DNA from 2 places in the Parasphingorhabdus cellanae genome. Region 2 is predicted to be linked to the other one. Evidence: riboswitches for the same ligand, from Rfam matches in the RefSeq annotation. Region 2 holds a riboswitch; the other holds the start of a gene.
What was found. A riboswitch is a leader RNA that binds a small molecule or an ion and turns the genes downstream of it on or off. The one in region 2 is predicted to bind cobalamin.
Positions count from the first base shown of each region.

Region 1: another riboswitch for cobalamin. It lies ahead of J4G78_RS04770 (DUF6580 family putative transport protein); the one in region 2 lies ahead of J4G78_RS04105 (TonB-dependent receptor plug domain-containing protein).

Region 1 is NZ_CP071794.1:952,242-962,428, forward strand. Features, by position in the region: gene J4G78_RS04750 (Fur family transcriptional regulator) at 1-44, opposite strand, end outside; gene J4G78_RS04755 (MerC domain-containing protein) at 41-436, opposite strand; gene J4G78_RS04760 (GTP-binding protein) at 526-1,761, shown strand; gene J4G78_RS04765 (DUF1826 domain-containing protein) at 1,758-2,375, shown strand; cobalamin riboswitch at 2,804-2,986, shown strand; gene J4G78_RS04770 (DUF6580 family putative transport protein) at 3,024-3,554, shown strand; gene J4G78_RS04775 (ABC transporter substrate-binding protein) at 3,520-4,338, shown strand; gene J4G78_RS04780 (Dph6-related ATP pyrophosphatase) at 4,331-5,161, shown strand; gene J4G78_RS04785 (DNA-methyltransferase) at 5,388-6,455, shown strand; gene J4G78_RS04790 (hypothetical protein) at 6,461-6,694, opposite strand; gene J4G78_RS04795 (IS110 family RNA-guided transposase) at 6,869-7,894, opposite strand; partial or broken gene J4G78_RS18370 (MerC family mercury resistance protein) at 8,004-8,231, opposite strand; gene J4G78_RS04805 (S46 family peptidase) at 8,505-10,187, shown strand, end outside.
Region 2 is NZ_CP071794.1:814,902-825,088, reverse strand. Features, by position in the region: gene betA (choline dehydrogenase) at 1-73, shown strand, start outside; gene J4G78_RS04120 (DUF1800 domain-containing protein) at 438-1,880, shown strand; gene J4G78_RS04115 (DUF1501 domain-containing protein) at 1,883-3,007, shown strand; gene cobU (bifunctional adenosylcobinamide kinase/adenosylcobinamide-phosphate guanylyltransferase) at 3,010-3,552, opposite strand; cobalamin riboswitch at 3,584-3,784, shown strand; gene J4G78_RS04105 (TonB-dependent receptor plug domain-containing protein) at 3,919-5,778, shown strand; gene J4G78_RS04100 (threonine-phosphate decarboxylase) at 5,711-6,763, shown strand; gene cobO (cob(I)yrinic acid a,c-diamide adenosyltransferase) at 6,760-7,374, shown strand; gene J4G78_RS04090 (ABC transporter substrate-binding protein) at 7,371-8,249, shown strand; gene J4G78_RS04085 (FecCD family ABC transporter permease) at 8,246-9,214, shown strand; gene J4G78_RS04080 (ABC transporter ATP-binding protein) at 9,214-10,023, shown strand; gene cbiB (adenosylcobinamide-phosphate synthase CbiB) at 10,016-10,187, shown strand, end outside.

The sequences.
Region 1 (10,187 bases), 140 kb from region 2:
TTCCAGACCTGCTCATCAACGACAAAAGCTTTCCGGCGTTTCACTTCCAAATACCGCTACCGACGGCACATCGCGAACGGCGCTTCCAGTTGATAATATGGGCCAGAGCAAGAATTGTAGCGCCGATAACGGTCAGAGTGATTTCATCGCTACGATATTGCTCGGTCAGAGCAGCAGTCATAAATAGCAATCCAATAATGCCCATTGCCAATGGTATGAATGACTTATGTTGGCGCCTACCCAGTACAAGGACTATCACGCTTAAGGGCAAGGCTGTGATCACAAGATAGAAATGAACCGATTCTGGTACAGTCAAGACAGCAGCTAAGGCAGGAATAGCGATCAGCAGCAGCGGAAGGCCCAGGCAATGGAAAAGACAAAGCCCTGACAGGAGCAGCGCCAAACTTTCCAGTCGGTTGGCGTATTGTGGAGACACTTTGGTATTTTCCTTGCAGCCATCAAGATAGGAAATTAGAACAATTATGATATGATACAACATAACATGATTCGCAAGGACTCAGTTTTATGACTTCAGATAATGGCGCGCGCTTACCTGTGACTGTCCTTTCCGGTTTTTTGGGAGCCGGCAAAACAACTCTACTAAACCATATTCTGAGTAATCGTGACGGCAAGCGCGTGGCAGTGATCGTCAACGACATGTCAGAAGTGAATATCGATGCGGATCTGGTGCGCGGCGGAGAAGCAGCTCTATCGCGATCTGAAGAGACGCTGGTCGAAATGACCAATGGCTGCATCTGTTGCACGCTGCGGGACGATTTGCTGCTTGAGGTGCGCAAGCTGTCCGAGGAAGGCCGCTTCGACTATCTCGTCATTGAAAGCACGGGCGTGTCCGAACCCTTGCCGGTGGCGGCAACTTTTTCCTTTCGCGACGAAGACGGGCAATGCCTGAGTGATGCGGCCCGGCTTGATTGCATGGTCACCGTGGTCGATGCGGTTAATCTTCTGAACGACTATTCCAGTCATGACTTCCTTGCGGATCGAGGCGAAACCGCTGGCGAAGGTGATGACCGCCAGCTGGTAAGCCTATTGGTGGAACAGATTGAATTTGCCGATGTCGTTATCGTTAACAAGGCAAGCGATGTATCGGCTGAACAGCTCACCATGGTTAAAAAAGTTGTCGCCTCGCTCAACGCTGATGCCAGGATCGTTGAAGCAGATCATGCGAAAGTTGAACTCGACGAGATACTCGATACCGGCCTTTTCGATGATGAAAAGGCGGAAATGCACCCGTTATGGGCCAAGGAGCTATACGACTATGGTAGCCACCGACCGGAGACCGAAGAATATGGTGTCGAGAGTTTTGTCTACCGCGCCCGCCGCCCATTTAATCCCTCCCGTTTCTATGATTTTCTAACGCAAAATGGCCTCGATACTGTTATCCGCGCCAAAGGGCATTTCTGGCTCGCTACCCGCCCCAATTTTTTAGGCGAGCTTGCTGTAGCCGGTAGCCAGACCATTACCGCGCGCATGGGTCGCTGGTGGGCCGCCGTTCCGAAAAACCTGTGGCCGGAAGATGGTTCATTTGAAGAATTTGTCTTGAAACATTGGGATCCAACATGGGGCGACCGGAGGCAGGAACTTGTGTTCATTGGCATCGGCATGGACGAGGCGCGTATCCGCCGCGAACTGGACGGCTGTTTGGTGAAAGAACAGATATTCGTGCCTGATATATGGTCAATACTGGCCGATCCCTTCCCGGCATGGGAAGCGCCGCAACCTGCTCTGGAGCCTGCCGAATGAGCGTGGATGCGAAAGAGCGGTCGATCGCATTCACTGCAAGAAATCCAAAAGCTCTGCGTGCGATTCGAGTTGAGGGCGTAGGAATTGCCATTTGGGAACGTTCAGCACCACCGGGCCTGTCGGACCTTAAACTGGATGGAATAGTTGATGTCCGTTTTACGGCAGATATCGATGAGCTACCTGCCATGCTCGATAGTGCTCTTGACGATGCAGGTCATGAAAAAAGTGTTGCTCGGGACATCCTGCACAACGATATTCTGGTGCTCGCCAATCGCTTTGCCCAAATCATGCAGAACGAATTTGTCGAAATCCGGCTCGAGTGTGTTACCACCAATGCCTGCAAGAAATTTCACACCGATTATGTCACAGCACGGCTGATCACCACCTATTTGGGGCAAGGCACACAATGGCTTGATAGCGAAGATACGGCCGATAGCGATTGCGGTGATCTCCATAATATCCAGCAGATGCAGGCGGGCGACGTCGCCCTGTTCAAAGGCCGCCTCTGGTCCCGGGACAAGGCTGGCATTCATCGCTCTCCACCGATTGAAGGCACTGGTGAGGAGCGGCTGTTGCTAGTTATCAACCCGGCAAGATTGAAGAATGCGATTTAGCAAAAACATAGATTTTGGCGGGGAATTTAACATGGTCTAAATGAGAGCCTAATGTTGGAAAATGTGGTTTCCTCACTGCCTACCGCGATTATCGTAGGCTCTACGGATGCCCGCCCGGCGAAGATGTCGCCAAACTCAGGGAGGCAGCAAGCCGCTTCCCCGGTCCAGGCGGCACCCGAATACAACAGATTGTTTGACGGCCGGCGTGGCCGTCCTTCTTATCTCAATGATTTAGAAATTACGTATGACACCTGAGCGCAACTCTATCGATCTCATGCATCGCTCGACCGAAAAACCCGAACAAGGCGAGCAGGTGCGCGATAAACATGTAAAGCTCTTCCATCTTGTCGCCGGCGGACCTTTGGTCGTTTCATTGTGTAGTGAGGAAAGCGATAGTTTATGCTTGGCACGTAGTTCAGTTGTGTTTAACGTTATTGTTGCACGAAGGTGCATTCGAGTTGGTGAACGGGAAACCGGTGCAAATCCGGTACTGACCTCGCAACGGTAATTGAGTGATCAGCAGCAAGATGCCACTTTCCTTTCAGGATGGGAAGGCGCTGCCTATCAACACTCGTCAAGTCCGGAGACCGGCCGCTCGAACCTTTTAAAATCACCGTCCGAGGACTGGCGGCTTATGGAGTTGGCAACATGAACCAACCTGCTAAAAACGGCCTTCTGGCCGCTTCGCTTGCGCTCGCGGGCGTTCTCTCCCATGCCTTGCCGCATCCGATGGGCGTATCGACCGTCGGCGCGATTGGAATGGTCGCTGCGGCTTATCTGCCGCGCAGGCTTATGCTGGTACCGGTATTTGTAACGGTGCTGCTTGTCGATGCGATGAATGGGTTTTACAGCGCGCTCGCGATGAGCTTCGTTTATACCGGGCACTTATTTGCGGCGGTCGCAGCGCGACCGGCATTGCGTAGGATCGGTTTTACTCCAGTAGCTTTCGCGGCGGTTGCGAGCGCGGTGGTATTCTATCTCATTTCCAACATTACACCGATGGCAATGGGTTTCTATCCTAACACAGTTGAGGGATGGATCGCCTGTTATGTCGCCGGGCTGCCCTTTCTACTGAAAGGTGCCCTCGCCAATGCGATATATGGCGGTGCAGCATTCGGAATCATCGCTTTGACGGGAGTATTCGATGCGGATCGTTTCGCTGCTGCCAAGCGCCACTGATATAGTTGTCGCGCTGGGTGCAGGCGGCGATCTGGTCGGAGTAAGTCATAGCTGTTCGGGCGAATGGGATCATTTGCCCAAACTGACCAGCACCTGGATCGACACGAAAGCCTCTGCCGCGCAGATCGACCGACAGGTCAGCACGGCGACACGGCCGCTATATCAGCTCGATATCGCGATGCTGGAACGGCTCGCGCCCGATGTGGTGATCAGCCAATCGCTATGCGATGTCTGCGCAGTGCCTTCGGGCGACGTGCGCGAGGCGGTTCTTTCGCTTTTGAACGCGCCGATCCTGGTCGATCTCGCCCCCAGCCGCCTGGCTGATGTGCCGGTCTGTTTTGGCCAGGTGGGGGAAGCCATCGGGCGAAAGCGAGCCGCTACCGAGCTTCGCGCAAAATGGGATGCGACTCTGGCCGAATATGACGGCCGCCATGCGGGAACTGGTCTTCGTGTGGCATTTCTCGATTGGCTCGACCCACCCTTTATTGCCGGGCATTGGATACCGGATATGCTCAAGACGCTGGGTATGACCTGCCTGCTGGGTAAGAGCGGCGAGCCCTCCTTTAAAGTCGGTTGGGACGAGGTTGCGAGAACCGCACCCGATATTGTCATTGCCGCCTGCTGCGGGTTGGACGAAGCAGCGGCCAAGGCAGCCGCAGTGCCGCTCGACTGTCCGGTACTTTTCCTCGATGGCCACATGCATTTCAGCCGCCCTAGCCCAGCCCTCCTTCCCAGCATCGTCATGCTGTCGGACGCAGTGTCGGAGTTCATGGAACTTGCCTGAGCCAAGCTATTGGGATTTGCACGATGCCGCTTGCGAACGCAGTGATTTCACCTATGAAGATCCCGAAACCGGATATGTCGTCTTCACGCGCCTTGGCCTCCTACAACGCACAAGGTGCTGCGGTGCCGGGTGTCGGCACTGCCCGTTCGACCATGACGGTGTGAAGTTGGCGGCGCGCACCCGCAAGATCCAGCAGGCGGCGTGGCTGACAGATGTGCATGATGATGCTGACGGCCCCGTGTCGCTACTTTTCTGGAGCGGCGGAAAAGACAGTTTTTTGGCGTTCCGCGCGCTGCAACGGGACGGACATACCAACATCGTGCTCCTCACCACTTTCGATGCGCGCAGTCGGATGATCGCGCATCAGGAGTTCGCAATTGAAGTTGTGGTTAAGCAGGCGGCGCAACTGGGTGTGCCGCTAATCGGCGTACCGCTTCATGCACGCGCGGACTATGTCGACCAGCTCGCTGCAGCGCTCAATCTGATCCCGGCTTGTGAACGGCTATGCTTCGGTGATCTTCATCTTATCCATATCCGCGAGTGGCGCGAGCAGGCCTTTGTCGGCCATCCGCGCACGGCGGAAATGGAACTGGTCTTTCCTTTGTGGAATGCGGATTATGATGCGCTGCTGGCAGATTTGAAAACGTCGGGAGCAACCAGCATCGTCAGCGCCGTCGCCCCCGATCTTCCGCAAATTTCCATCGGCGATGTTTTCGACGCTGACCTGCTTGCAAAGCTGCCGGACCATGTCGATCCGTTCGGCGAGAATGGCGAATTCCACACCCGAATCATGCTTGGGCCATCCTCGCCGAAATTGGACTAAGCCCAAACCTCAGAACCGGGCGCGCACACAGATGCAAAAGGAACGGTCAGGCTTTTCAAAACTGAACACGTCCTCGTAACCCTCATCTGCCACATTTTCTAGGCGGCCGAACAGATCAACCCGTTCGCTCAGCTTCACATCCGCATTCAAGTTTACGAGTAGATAATCGCGAAGCCTTATCCTGGCGGACAACAAGCTCGCTTTAAACGCTGGCTGGGACAAAGATTTGTTGGCAAGCGAACTGCAAGGCCCGATTGATCTGGTGTTGGATGACGCCGATGATTCTGATCCGGCTAAAACGGATAGTGCAGAGGATGTGATACCTCCCCGGCTCCCAAATGCCGCGGCAATCAGCGGCGATATCTGGCAACTGGGACGGCACGGTCTCATTTGCGGTGATGCTCAGAACAGTGTCGTCTTCGCTCAGTTGCTCGGTACAGAGCAAGCTGATCTTCTGTTCACCGACCCTCCCTATAATGTGAAAATTGATGGGCATGTCTGCGGCCTCGGCAATGTCCGGCACCGCGACTTTGCTTTTGCTAGCGGAGAGATGAGCCAGACGGATTTTACGACGTTTCTATCCACGACATTAGGTCATGCATCCGGTCATATGCGCGATGGCTCGATTGCTTATGTCTGCATGGACTGGCGTCATATGGGTGAACTGCTGGCAGCGGGCAATACTGTCTTCACTGAGCTTAAAAACTTGATCGTGTGGAACAAGACCAATGGCGGGATGGGTACCTTTTACCGATCCAAGCACGAACTGGTCTTTGTGTTCAAGAAAGGTATCGCTCCTCATACCAACAGCTTTGGTCTGGGAGAAAGCGGGCGTTATCGCACCAATGTCTGGGACTATGCCGGGATCAGCAGCATAAGTGCGAGCCGGGATGAAGAGCTGGCCATGCATCCCACCGTCAAGCCGGTCGCATTGGTTGCGGATGCCATTCGTGATTGTTCCCGGCGAGGCGAGATCATTCTCGACTGTTTCGGCGGATCGGGTTTTACGCTGATTGCCGCACACAAGACAGGCAGATGCGCCCGGCTGATTGAATATGATCCGCTCTATTGCGACACCATTGTTACGCGCTGGCAAGACTGTTTGCCGTTCGCGCCGGGCAACATTGGGCTATGCGCTAGAAATGGACGGGGTGGCCAGTGGATGCTTGATGTAAGCGGAAGCGTAAGAAAGCTGGTGGAACCGCTTAGATTATTGGTTCATTCTGGCTTTCTTATTACTTCCCTTTCTGGTTCAATGGCTCTGAAATCTTGCCAAGCCCTCGTGCATGAATAAACGAGCTAAGAGACGAATTGCAGATCAATTGTGAGTGCGGCGCGAGTAATTTGGGACGTCAGACGTTTTTCAAATCCTCCTACTGCTTCCCATTTTTTCGACGCCTCCATACTAATCGCCATCTGAATTACTAAAAAAGTTAGCGAATTCACCTTTAGCGCCGCTAACACTAATGTCCGCTTCTCTAATTGGTGATTGTCAAGTTCCCTATTTGGTTTGATTGTCGCCATCTGGGTCACGCTTCTCTCCGCAGTCTATGTTGCTAGCTGCATGCATGTATAAGATTGGTCAGGGAGTGCCTTGCTTTCAGGCGCGCTGTTTATGGCGCATCAGACACTTGCGGCATCATCCCCATACCTACGTCCAGATGAGGACGGGTCTTCCTTTGGTTTGATCAGGTGGCGATCATGCAGTTACCTCCTGATCATTCCATTGGAACTGGGTGCCATCGACCCACATGCGGTGGAGGATGACGGCAAGTTTGCGGGCAACAGCAACAGTGGCGCGGCGCCGGCCCTTCGTTCGAACCAGATGCAAGCCCCATGCTTTGAGCGGAGACATTTTGCGTGTTCGGGTGAGCAGCGAGTTTGCGGCAGAGTAAAGTGCTGAGCGTACATCGGATCACCGGCTTTGGATATGCGCCCCTGGTTGTCGCTTTCTCCGGACTGGAACCGTCTAGGTGTCAGTCCAAAGTGCGCGCCAACAAGCCTTGATGACGTGAAGCGTGCCGGATCATCAATGGCAGCCTTGAAGTGCAGCGCTGTGACAGCTCCGACGCCGGGTGCTGTCATCAACAGCATGCAGACCGGATCATTCCCCGCCACTAGCTTCACACGCCGGTCCAGCTCTTGATAGCTGGCCAGAAGCACCTGCTGAGCATCCAGCATCGGTAGAAGTGCATATAGCAAAGCCTCATCTGCTTCGATGATCGGTCTCACTGTCTGAGCAAAGCGGTGATGGGCGAGCGATGATGGCAACCGGATACCAAACACCTTGAGCAGCCCGCGTATCTCATTCTCCAGATCAATACAGCGGCGCAGCAACGCCTTCCGGCTCGTTAGCAAGGTTCGAACGTAGTGGCTCTCTTGGCTCTTCATATGCACCGGGCGATACCAACCGGAGCGGACCACTTGCGCGATACCACGCGCATCGTTCCTGTCCGTCTTGTTGCGCATCGCCGACAAAGCCGCGCCGACATGCCGGGCCTCCATGCAAATGACCCTATAGCCTGCTGCGTGCAATCCGTGGAACAATGTCTGGCTCATTGTGCCAGCCTCAAAGCCGACCCTCTCTATCGATTGATCCAGACCACGCAAGCATTCGACAATCTCACCCACCTCACAGGCCAGAGCCCGTTCCAGAACAATCTCGCCATCTCCAGTCACCACGCAAAGCGCAACCGAGCGCAGCGCCACATCCAGTCCTACATAATATCCCATCTTCTTATCCCTTCAGTTGCAGATCAATCACTGCAATCTAACGGGAACTCGACTCGTAATCAGTTCCGCCAATTACGAATACTTTCAGGATGTAGCGGCCACAAGCTTGTCAACTTGAAATCTTTCTGGCCGTTCTGTTTTTGATATGCGCCATGATCAGCAGAAGCGCACCGGCCATTGTCATGAGTTGCTCCGATAGCTGTGATTCAACAGTCAATGCCAAATCCAGCAAACCAAACGCCAGGGGCGCGAATATCCAAATTGATCGATTATATTTACCGCCAGCAACCAAAACAGGTCCGACGATCAAGACCACGGGGACTAACAATGTAACATGAAACCACTCAGAATCATCTAGTCATTCCGGCGACGGTTCCAAAATAATGAGCGGAAGCTCCGCCAGAAAGGGTGGTAGAACAAGGCAACGCATCAAACATAGGATCGATAATGATATATCCAATCGATCAGATGAGTCCGGGATGTGGAACTTAAATATTTTCAATGTCGGCTTGACTCATAAGGATAGTTCAGAGAACTACTTCTCCATCTATGAGATGTTATATCATAGATGTTCTCAAGTCCCGTTTGGACAAAATTTCAGGATCATCCAATGAAAAACACAAAGCTCTGGTCTCTCAATCTGCTCATCGCGGTATCGCTGGCTGGACCCGTTTCAGCGAAAGAGGGTATGTACACGCCGGACCAGCTGCAGGAAATCAAGGAAGAGCTGAAACAAACCGGGCTTGAGATTGCGCCGGAAACGCTTGCCGATCTGACCGGTTTTCCGATGGGCGCAGTTGTCTCTCTGGGCGGTTGTTCTGCCAGCTTTGTTTCCCCTGAAGGCCTGGTTGTTACCAACCATCACTGCGCACGCGGGTCGGTCCAATATAATTCAACAGCCGAAAAAAATTACCTACAAGATGGTTTTCTAGCGACTGCCAAAGATGACGAATTACCCGCAGCACCCGGTTCTCGCATTTATGTGACTACAGGTGTAGTCGATGTGACCGAACGGATACGAGAGGGCACCGCGGATCTTGTACCTCTTGATCGCTACTCTATTGTGGAACAGCACAGCAAAGATATTATTGCTGAATGCGAAAAAGAGGCGGGTCTTCGCTGCCAAGTGGCCAGTTTCTATGGCGGCGCACAATATAAGTTAGTGAAACGTCTGGAAGTGCGCGACGTGCGGCTGGTCTATGCGCCGGCCGATGCTGTTGGCAAATATGGCGGTGATATCGATAACTGGCAATGGCCGCGCCATACCGGTGACTTTGCGTTTTACCGGGCCTATGTCGCGCCCGACGGATCGGCGGCAGATTTCGATGAAGCCAATATCCCATATCGTCCCAAACATCATCTAAAGGTTAGCGCATCTGGCCTCAAAGATGGCGATTTTGTAATGGCGGCGGGTTATCCCGGTACAACCAGCCGCTATACGTTACTCGCCGAAGTGGAAAATACCTTCAACTGGACCTATCCAACCTTCGAACTGCTGCTGAACGACTGGATCAATACGATTGAGGAAGCGGCACCCGTGGGTTCGGAGGCCAGGGTGAAGTATGAATCTCGTCTTGCCGGATTGAACAATTTCAAGAAGAATTTGCGCGGGCAAATTGAAGGCGCAAGACGCGTTGGACTCGTTGATCGCCGCCGTACGAGAGAGGCCTCCCTAACCAAGTGGATCGCAGCCGATAGTACGCGGGCTGGTTATGGCGCGGCAATAGAAAAGCTCGCAACCTTATCGGAAGAGCAGGCAAAAGCTGGCAGAACCAATTTCTGGTATCGCAATGTGTCTCGCCCACAACTGTTTTCCGCAGCCCGGCGGCTCTATCGATTGACGCAAGAGCGCCAAAAGCCTGATGCTGAAAGAGAACCCGGCTATCAGGAGCGCGACATGACGTTTTTCCGCGAAGGCCTTCAGGCGCTGGACCGGCGCTTTGATCCGACAGTTGATAAGGCAGAATGGCTCTTGTTCCTGAGCGGTTATCTCAAGCAACCAGCAGAAGAACGGGTGCCAGCATTTGATCAGGCATTGAAGCTTGATGCCAATACAAGCGAAGCGGATCTGCCCGGCATAATAGAGCGGTTCTATGCAGATACAAAGCTGGGTGATGGCGACACGCGCCTTGCCCTGATGGAAGCTACAACCGAAGAGCTGGAAGCAAGCAGCGATCCTTTCATGCAATTGGCGGTGGCAACATATGAATATGACCGCGCGTTGGAAAAGCAGAGTGAAGAGCGCAGCGGTCGCTCATTGGCGCTGCGCCCGGACTATATGGAGGCCATTACC
Region 2 (10,187 bases):
CGCGCCGAGCTGGATAGATGAAAATTGGCAAACGCGCCAACGCGAGGGACACGCCGTCCGCGCGCTAGGTTGAGGCTGCCACCATCGATCGGGTGCTCGCTTCAATATCTCAGTTCAACAGTCGCACATAGTCGACTAACCTGTTGGGCAATTATAGAGAGAGGGCATTTTTTGAAGGGCCTTTGTGGGTTTACTCAACTTTCCAAGGGTGGCCCAATTCCGTGTGGCGTTCAAAATTCATTTTGGTGATACGCTAAAGCTGCCTCCATACTGAAATAGCCACCAAGTTTTCTTTGAAGAGACAGACAGAAATTTCCCGTAAGATTTTGTAAATAATGATTTAAATATGTTTGCGACAAAGTGATACAAATTTTCGGTTGCTGGCAAATAGTCGCGAACTATGTTTGGGGCTGGGGCAGGCACGATTGGGAGTGAATATGACCATCGCGAAAGCCATAGCCATGAACCGGTTCGGTCTCGGCCACCGTCCGGACTATGGCAGCTCGGATAGACAGCAAGCGTGGCTGTTAGATCAGCTGATACGTTTTGATCCTTCACCACAGGTAGTTGCAGCTCAGCCTTCACGCCAGGCTATTGCCAGTGCGTTTCAGTCTTATCGTATGGACGCGAAGCAGTTTCGGAATATGCGGAAAAACAAGGCCGGCACTGAAGATCAAATCGCGATGCTGGAGGCGCAACGAAAAGAGTCCCGCAAATCTCTGCAAAATATCCATATGGAAGCGGTCGATGCGCGGCTGACCGTCGCTCTGAATAGCGATACGGATTTTGCGGAGCGACTGGTCCATTTTTGGTCGAATCATTTTGCCATTTCTGTCGAAAAACCGCCGGTGGTGGCGCTTTCGGGCAACTATGAATTTAGAGCTATTCGGCCGCATATCATGGGTAAGTTCTCCGATCTGTTATTTGCTGCGGTCCAGCATCCGGCGATGTTATTATTTTTGGATCAGGCGCAATCGGTCGGTCCATCAAGCCCCATGGCAAAGCGCATATCGCAGCGGCGCGGCAAGCAATTCGGGCTGAATGAAAATCTCGCGCGGGAGATTTTGGAGCTGCATACGCTTGGTGTTCGCACCGGCTATGATCAGTCTGACGTTACCGAATTGGCGCGTGCGCTAACGGGCTGGACAATCGCAGGATTTCAGGGCGGACCAGCGCAGCGCCGGTTGGCGGAAAGTGCGAAAACGGGAGACACCGTTTTTATAGATGCTGTCCACGAGCCCGGTCAGCGGCGGATCATGGACAAAACCTATGGTGCTGAAGGGGCTGACCAAGTCAAGGCGATTCTCTCTGATCTTGCGGTTCATCCAGCCACAGCGCGCCACGTTGCGATGAAGCTGGCGCGGCATTTCGTTTCGGATAAGCCGCCGGAAAAATTGGTCAATAGGCTCGAAGACGATTTCCTGAGCACGGGCGGTGACCTCCCATCACTCTATCGCACGCTGGTCGAAGCGCCAGAGGCTTGGCCAACACCGTGGAACGGTGCGCAGGCGAAATTTAAATCGCCATGGGAATGGTTGGTTTCATCATTACGCGCGTTGAATGTGCGTGATTTGCCGACCAATATGAAAACAGCACAACTGTTGCGCCAACTAGGTCAACCGGTCTGGAAGCCGGGGTCACCCGCGGGCTACGCCGACGAAACCGCAACTTGGGCAGGGAGTGCGGCGCTGATGCGGCGGGTAGAGTTGGCAGAACGCATTGCGCGACGCAGCGCAGATCGTATCGATGCGCGGGCATTAGCTCCGCAAATTTTACCGGGTGTACTCGCTAACAATACCGTTGAAGCTGTCGCTCGCGCGGAAAGCCCGTCTCAAGGCCTGTCGCTGTTACTTGTCTCACCAGAATTTTTGCGGAGATAGCCATGCAATATCATCGTCGTTCCGTTATTGCCGCCGGTCTTTCAGGTCTAGCCATGAGTGTGGCATATCCTGGGATGGCATGGGCATCGGCAGCCACCGACAAGCGGTTTGTTTTCATTCTGCAGCGTGGAGCAGCCGATGGTCTGGCGACGATTGCCCCGACTGGCGATCCCGATTATCTGCCAGCGCGCGGCGATCTGGCACAGGAAGCTCTGACTGGCAACAAGCTTGATAGTTTTTTCACACTGCATCCCGCTATGGTTGAATCAGCCAAACTGTATCGGGAAAAGCAAGCCCGCTTTCTCCATGCGCTGGCCTCTGGTTATCGCGAACGCTCCCATTTCGATGCCCAGAATGTCATGGAATCTGGGGCGATGCAGCCCTATGGCCGAGATGATGGATGGATGAACCGGCTCCTATCTCTACTGCCTGCAGAGAGTGCCAAGGCAATGGCGATAGCGCCAGCTGTACCGCTGATCTTGCGCGGTCCGGTGCCGGCGAGTAGCTATGAAAAGTCCCGAGCCAAAGGACCGGATGGCGATTTAATGCAGCGGGTCGCGATGCTCTATGCTGAGGATCCTGCGCTCTCATCCTTGTGGCAAGATGCTTTGGCCGCCGATGCGATGGCGAATATGCAGCAAGGCCAAATGCGCGGTGGTGCGGCGATTGGTTCGATGGCTGCCGGATTGATGAGCGGGCTCGCTGGTGCGCGGGTTTTGATGCTAGAGACCAATGGTTGGGACACGCACAGCCGTCAAAAAGGACGGCTTGGTAATCAGTTGAAACAGGCGGATGCGCTGATCGCGGCCTTACGGGATGGCCTTGGAGAAAATTGGAACAACACACTTGTGCTGGTTGCAACCGAATTTGGTCGTACCGTTGCTTTTAACGGCACGGGAGGGACGGACCACGGTACCGGATCGGCTGCAATGCTTTTCGGAGGTGCTCTAAAAAATGGCGGTACGGTACAAGCTGACTGGCCGGGCCTAGCGCCCGCCAACTTGCTGGACAACCGGGATTTGCGTCCGACCATGCGATTTGAGGCCATGGTTACCGGCGCGCTGTCCGATCATTATGGTATTGAGCCGGGCCAGATGAAGAAGACGCTGTTTCCTGATTTTGTGTGAACTTATGCGCCGTCGCGCTTGAGCCATTGTGGCAGACCTGCAGTGATCAATGCAACATCGTCCGCTGCTGCGGCAATGCGTTGATTCATCCAGCCGGATTCGTCGCGAAACTCGCGTCCTAAGGCACTTTCCGGAACAATACCCGAGCCGACTTCATTGGATACTAGGATCACCGGCCCTGGCGCGTTCGATATGGATTGGGCCAGTCCGTCAACGGTTGTCGCAATGTTCCGATCGGCGAGCATGACATTGCTCAACCATATCGTCAGACAATCAATCAGTAGCGTAGTTTTTTGAGCGCTATGGGTGGTAATAATAGTAGCCAGATCCAGCGTTTCTTCGACCGTGTGCCACTGTTCGCCGCGATCCTGCTGATGGCGTGCAATTCGGTCGGTCATTTCGTCGTCAAAGGCTTCGGCCGTTGCGATGTAAACAAGCTTGTCGCCATTTTGCTCGGCCAGGCGCTGTGCAAAGCTGCTCTTACCCGATCGGGTGCCGCCCAAAACTAGCGTGATATGGCTGCTTCTGTCGGATTTGGTCGGCATAATTGTCTTGCTCCGCAGAATTGGGATGACTAGAGAAGCCTTTGCTACAGGTTCCCGGAGACGGGATCAAAAGGGAATTCGGAAGGGAAAGCGATTTCTTAATCCGAAGCTGCCCCCGCAACTGTGATCGGTGAGCGGGCTCGTCAAATCCCACTGGACTTTGTGTCTGGGAAGGGGACGAACCCAGCGATGATCCGAGAGCCAGGAGACCTGCCCGTGGCTGTCGTTCTATCATGCGGACGGGGTGTGCCATATGATCGAGGAGTTCCTCGCGTAGCGACGATTACCATCGGGCTACGCATGTGGGAATCCCATGGGCGTCAAATATGCGTGGCCTTTTTGAATGATTGTCAAAAAGGAATATTCATGCGTTTTCATAGTTTTATTTTATCCACCACGGGGCTTGTCATGGCGCAGCCGGTTCTGGCCGAAACGGCAGTAGTGACCGAAGATGGTGACGAGGTTATCGTTGTAACGGCATCTCGGTCCAAGCAGCTGTTATCGGAAACCGGGCGGTCCATTACCGTCATCGACCAAGACCGGATCGAACGGACCCAGAGCGTTGCGGTTGTCGACCTGTTGCGAAATGTGCCTGGCGTTACCTTTACGCGCAATGGCGGCATTGGAACCGCAACATCGGTATCCATTCGCGGAGCAGATTCTGACCAGACAGTGGCTCTGATCGACGGGGTTAAACTGAATGATCCGTCATCTCCCGGTGGCGGCTTCAACTTCGGTAACCTCCTCACCGGTAATATATCTCGGATCGAGGTGCTGCGTGGATCGCAGTCGGTTATCTGGGGTAGCCAGGCCATTGGCGGGGTGATCAACACGATTACGCGGGAGCCGACGGAAGACCTCAGCATCAATGCGCGCGCCGAATATGGTTATCGCGATACTGGGCAAATAGTTGGTAATATTTCCGGACGCTTCGGTCCGATCGCTGCCAGTGTCGGTGCGGGCTATTACCGCAGCGACGGGTTCTCCGCCTTTAATGAAGAGCGCGGCGCAACGGAGAGCGACGGCTATCGAAATTTCGGTGCGAACGGAAAGTTTGAAATTACGCTGAACGAGGCTGTTTCAATTGATCTGCGCGGTTATTATTCAGACGGCAGAACTGACATTGATGGTTTTATACCGCCCAATTTCACATTCGGTGACACACCCGAGGTTTCCAATGTAGAGGAATTTGTCGGATATTCAGGCCTGAATATAAACCTGCTAGATGGGCGGTTCCGTAATCGCTTAGCCTTTGCCTATACCAGCATTAAGCGGGATAATTTCAATCTCGATGTGCAGACATTTGACGCGCTCGGCCGTAATGAGCGATTTGAATATCAGGGTGTTTTCGATATTTCCGAAATATTCCAAACAACAATTGGTGCGGAAACGGAAACATCAAAATACCGCACGGGTTCCGGTGATACAGCACAAAATTTTTCGTCTGAGATTGACAGTTTCTACGGTCAATTGAGCGTGACGCCGCTGGAAGGATTTACGGCCACGGCTGGCCTGCGTTACGATGATCACAGCACATATGGCAGTGAAACGACCTTTGCTGGTGATCTGGTGTTTAGCCCCAATCAAGGGAACACGATTTTCCGTGCCAGCTATGGCGAGGGGTTCAACGTGCCATCCTTATTCCAGTTGTTTAGCGATAATTTCGGAAATCCAGCGCTCGAAGCAGAAACATCGCGAAGCTATGATGCCGGCATCACGCAAAAGCTTATCGGTGGCAAAGTGGAATTGAGTGCGACGATTTTCCGACGCAACAGCCGCAACCTGATCAACTTTGTCGGAAGTACCTACGAAAATGTCGGTCGTGCGCGAGCGCAAGGGTTGGAAATGGGATTGCTTGTCCGACCGGCTGAGCCACTCGCTTTTTCCCTCAACTACGGGCTGGTCGATGCGGAAAACCGGGAAACCGGCTTGAAGCTGAATCGGCGTCCGAAGCATAGCATCAATGCTTCGCTGGATTATGACTGGTCCTTTGGTCTCAAAACCGGTGCGACGATCACCCATGTCGGATCGAATTTTGACAACACATCAAACACGCGCGAAGTGGAAGGTTATGTCGTCGTTGATCTGCGTGCGGCTATGCCAATAACCGATAATATCGAGGTCTATGGCCGCGTCGAGAATCTGTTTGACGAGGAATATGAAACGATATTCCGCTATGGCACGCCGGGCCGATCTGCCTTTGCCGGCGTCCGGTTACGCTACTAATATGAGCAATAGTCCAGCCACCAATCCGTTCCGCTTTCATGGCGGACGATTGGCGGCTGCGGCTGTGCAATTTGCGGATGCGCCGGCGCCATGGGTTGACCTTTCGACCGGGATCAGCCCGTGGGCTTATCCCTTACCCGAACTGGCGCCGGACATCTGGAGCCGCTTGCCGGAACCCGAACTTATCGCTGATCTGGAGCTCGCCGCAGCTAAGGCATTTGGTGTGAGCAATCCTGCTGAAATCATTGCCGTGCCGGGCAGTGATATGGCCATCCGGATGTTGGGCTCCTTGTTCGCAGATCAACGCGGCGCGATGCTGACACCGATATATTCAGGCCATAAAGCGGCCTGGCCAGAGGTGGAGGAAATTTCCATCGAAGAGGCGGCGGATAAAGAGCTGGTCATTCTCGCCAATCCGAACAATCCCGACGGTCGTATCGTTGCGCCCGAAAAATTGCGGGCACTGCACGGACAAGTGATTGTTGATGAGGCTTTTGCAGATACTGCGCCGTCCGCCAGCATTTTGCCGGAGCGCGGCAATGCCATTGTCCTGCGCTCATTTGGTAAATTTTATGGTCTGGCGGGGATCAGGCTGGGTTTTGTAATTGCCAATATTGCGATTGTGGAAAAACTGCGTCGCATGCTGGGCGACTGGCCCATATCGGGCGTGGCGGCAACTGTCGGATTGGCTGCCTATGCCGATCGGGATTGGCAGGACCAACAGCGGCAGCGCCTTCAAACAGCGGCGGCCCGGCTCGACAATTTGCTTAAAGATTCTAACTTGCATATTGTGGGGGGGACATCGCTGTTCCGTCTGGTATCTCACCATAAGGCACAGAAATTATTTCATATTCTCGGCCAAGCGGGCCTGTTGGTTCGGCCATTTTATGGTGATGAAGAACAATTGCGTTTTGGTCTGCCAGCTAGCGAAGAGGAATGGCAGCGTTTGGAAAATGCCCTCAAAATATGGAGAGACAAGCAATGACCGAATCCAGTGGTGACCAACATGCAAAACATAATGCCCGGATGAAACGCGTGCAGGCCGCCCGCGCGAAAATGCAGGCGCGCCGGACGATTGAACGCGGTCTTTTAATTGTCCATACCGGCAATGGCAAAGGCAAATCCTCCTCCGCTTTCGGCATGGCCATCCGCTCGCTTGGCTGGGGCATGAAGGTCGCGGTTGTGCAATATGTCAAAGGCAGCTGGGAAACGGGGGAGAAGAATTTTTTTCAGGCCAATCCCGATCTGTTGACCTTTGAAGTCATGGGTGATGGGTTCACCTGGGACACACAGGACCGCGCGCAGGATATTGCAGCAGCTAAAGCCGCTTGGGAACGGTCCAAAGAGCTGATCATGAATCCCGAATATGATTTTATCATTTTGGATGAACTGAACATCGTGCTGCGCGATGACACGCTTGATATTGGGGAAATAGCTGAATTCCTGAAACAGCGGCCATTGGAAAAGCATATTTGCATTACCGGGCGCAATGCCAAACCGGAACTGATCGAAATGGCCGATCTGGTAACCGAATTTGAAGAGGTCAAACACCCGTTTAAAGCCGGTTTTAAGGCGCAAAAAGGCGTTGAATATTGAAGCAGATTTCTGTCTTTTTGATCGCATTGGCGCTATTGTTCTGCCCGGTTGCCATGGCCGATGCGCAGGTTGTGACGCGTAGCGCAGGGGCAAAAATACCGGCCTATCCCAAACGGATTGTGTCGATAAATCCCTGCGCCGATGCGCTGCTCATGCAATTGGCGGACAAGCGCCAGATCGCATCGGTCAGCCATTATTCGCATGACAAGCGCGCGACCTCTATTCCTTTGGCGCAGGCGCTGCAATTTCCGGCCACATCGGGCACGGCGGAAGAGATTTTGGCCATGCGTCCCGATCTGGTCGTGGCTGGTTCGCATGTTGCACGGCCAACGGCCACTGCGCTGAAACGCATGGCAATTCCTATGGTGCAGCTTTCGATTCCGCAAAGCGTGGCGGAAAGCCAGCAGCAGATAAGTCAGTTGGCTGAAATAGTAGGTGCCACGCAGCGCGGTGTGGCTGTTAACCAGCGCATTTCGAATGCTTTTGACAAAGCCAGACCGAAAGACAGCGATAAGATATCCGCTTTGATCTGGCGCAGCGGAGGGCTGACCCCTGGTGACGGCACATTGCCTGACGAGCTGTTGCGCCGCACCGGTTTTGAAAATGTCAGCAGCACTTACGGGCTGAAGCAATGGGATATTCTGCCGCTCGAACATCTGGTGGCGCGGCCGCCGCAATTGTTGTTTTCGAACGCTTCTGAGGTCAAAACCGGGCGAAAAGACCGGATGCTATCCCACCCGGTTGTCGAAAAACTTTCCCACCGGATCATGATTGCCGATTATCCTGCGCGGTTGATGCATTGCGCGGGGCCGACATTGATCGAAGCGGTCAAAACCCTGTCGGCCGCAAGGCACAAGTTAAAGGCGAAGCGATGACAGCATTTCGGTTAAATGGTCTTTTGGCGATTGGGCTTGTTGCGGCGATGCTGCTTTCTTTAATGGCAGGCAAGGTGTGGGTCGCGCCTGCCATGTGGTGGAGCGATGATTTGAGCGGGCTCATCATCATGGAGCTGCGCATTCCGCGAACGATTTTAGGGGCTGCAATCGGGGCGGGTCTGGGCATGGCGGGTGCGGCGATGCAGGGGTATTTGCGCAATCCGCTGGCCGATCCCGGGGTTTTCGGCGTGTCGAGCAGCGCGGCATTGGGCGCGGTGACATCGCTTTATTTTGGATATGCAATGACCGCATGGCTTTTGCCGGCCTTTGCGTTAATCGGCGCCGCTATAGGCATGGGGCTTCTGGCCATGCTTGCCGGGCGTTCGGGCAGTTTGATCCTATTCACTCTTGCCGGGGTGATTATCGCCAGTCTTGCCGGGGCGCTGACGTCTTTGATGATCAGTTTGGCCCCCACGCCATTTGCGACTAGCGAAATAGTAACCTGGCTGATGGGCGCGCTGACCGATCGCAGCTGGGATGATGTGAAGTTGGCGGTGCCGCTGATCGCATTGGGCATGCTGTTTTTAATGGCCACCGGAAAGTCACTGGACGCTTTGACATTGGGGGAGGATGCCGCCCGGTCCATGGGCGTCAATGTACTTCGCCTGCAAGGGCTGGCCGTGATCGGAGTAGGGCTGACCGTCGGTGCATCTGTGGCCGTGGCCGGCATTATTGGTTTTGTTGGTCTGATCGTTCCCCATCTGGTGCGTCCGTTTGCCGGGCATCAACCATCCGCCGTAATGTTGCCATCGGCACTGGCCGGAGCGTTGCTGGTCGTTGCGGCGGACAGCGGTGTGCGCATTTTGCCGAGTGTTAGCGAATTGCGGCTGGGCATCGCTATGTCCTTGCTCGGCGCGCCATTTTTCATGATGCTATTGTTCAAAATGCATCGGGAGCTGGCATAATGTTGCTCTCCTTTGAAAATCTGACTCTCACGCTGCGCGGGCGGGAAATATTAAGAGGCGTGAGCGGACAGTTTGAACCGGGCAAAGTTACCGTCATATTGGGCGCCAATGGCGCGGGTAAGAGCAGCCTGCTATCCTGTCTTGTCGGTCTGCGCGAACCGCAAAGCGGATCGGTGACATTGGATGATCGCCCTCTATTGTCGCTGGACAATCGCGAACGCGGCCGGGCCATCGGGCTATTGCCGCAGCGCCCCGATATTCACTGGAATGTGGATGTTAAAACCATCGTAGGGTTGGGGCGGCTGCCCCATTCCGGCCGCTGGGGCATGAGCGCGGCGGATCATGAAGCCGTGGTCAAGGCAATGGCAGCGACAGATTGCACCGATCTTGCGGATCGCAAGGCGATGCGCCTGTCCGGCGGCGAACAGGGTCGGGTATTGCTGGCCCGCGTACTGGCCGGTGAACCGCAATGGTTATTGGCTGACGAGCCGCTGGCAAGCCTGGACCCCGCGCATCAATTTGATGTTCTGGAGCGTCTGAAATCCTATGCCATCGCTGGAAATGGTGTGATTGTGGTGTTGCATGATCTGACCCAGGCGGCGCGCTTTGCGGATAATATCATCGTGCTGAAAGAAGGCGCAATTCTGGCCTCTGGACCGCGCGAAGAGGTTATGACGGCGGCAATCATGGGGCAGGCTTATGGGGTGGAGGTGCAAATTGGCATCAGCGATAGGGGGAACCCTTGGTGGTTCCGGTTCGGCGTTTGTGACAATTTGGGAGCCAATCGTAACGGCCATCGGGATGAATAGCGCGCTTCTGCTCGTAGCTTTGGTGGTCGAAGCGGTGATAGGATATCCCGATACCTTAAACCGCCGGATACCGCATCCGGTGGTTTGGACCGGCCGCCTGATCTCAGGATTGGACAGGCGATGGAATAACGGCCATGCCAGACAGCAACGCCGGGCCGGAATTG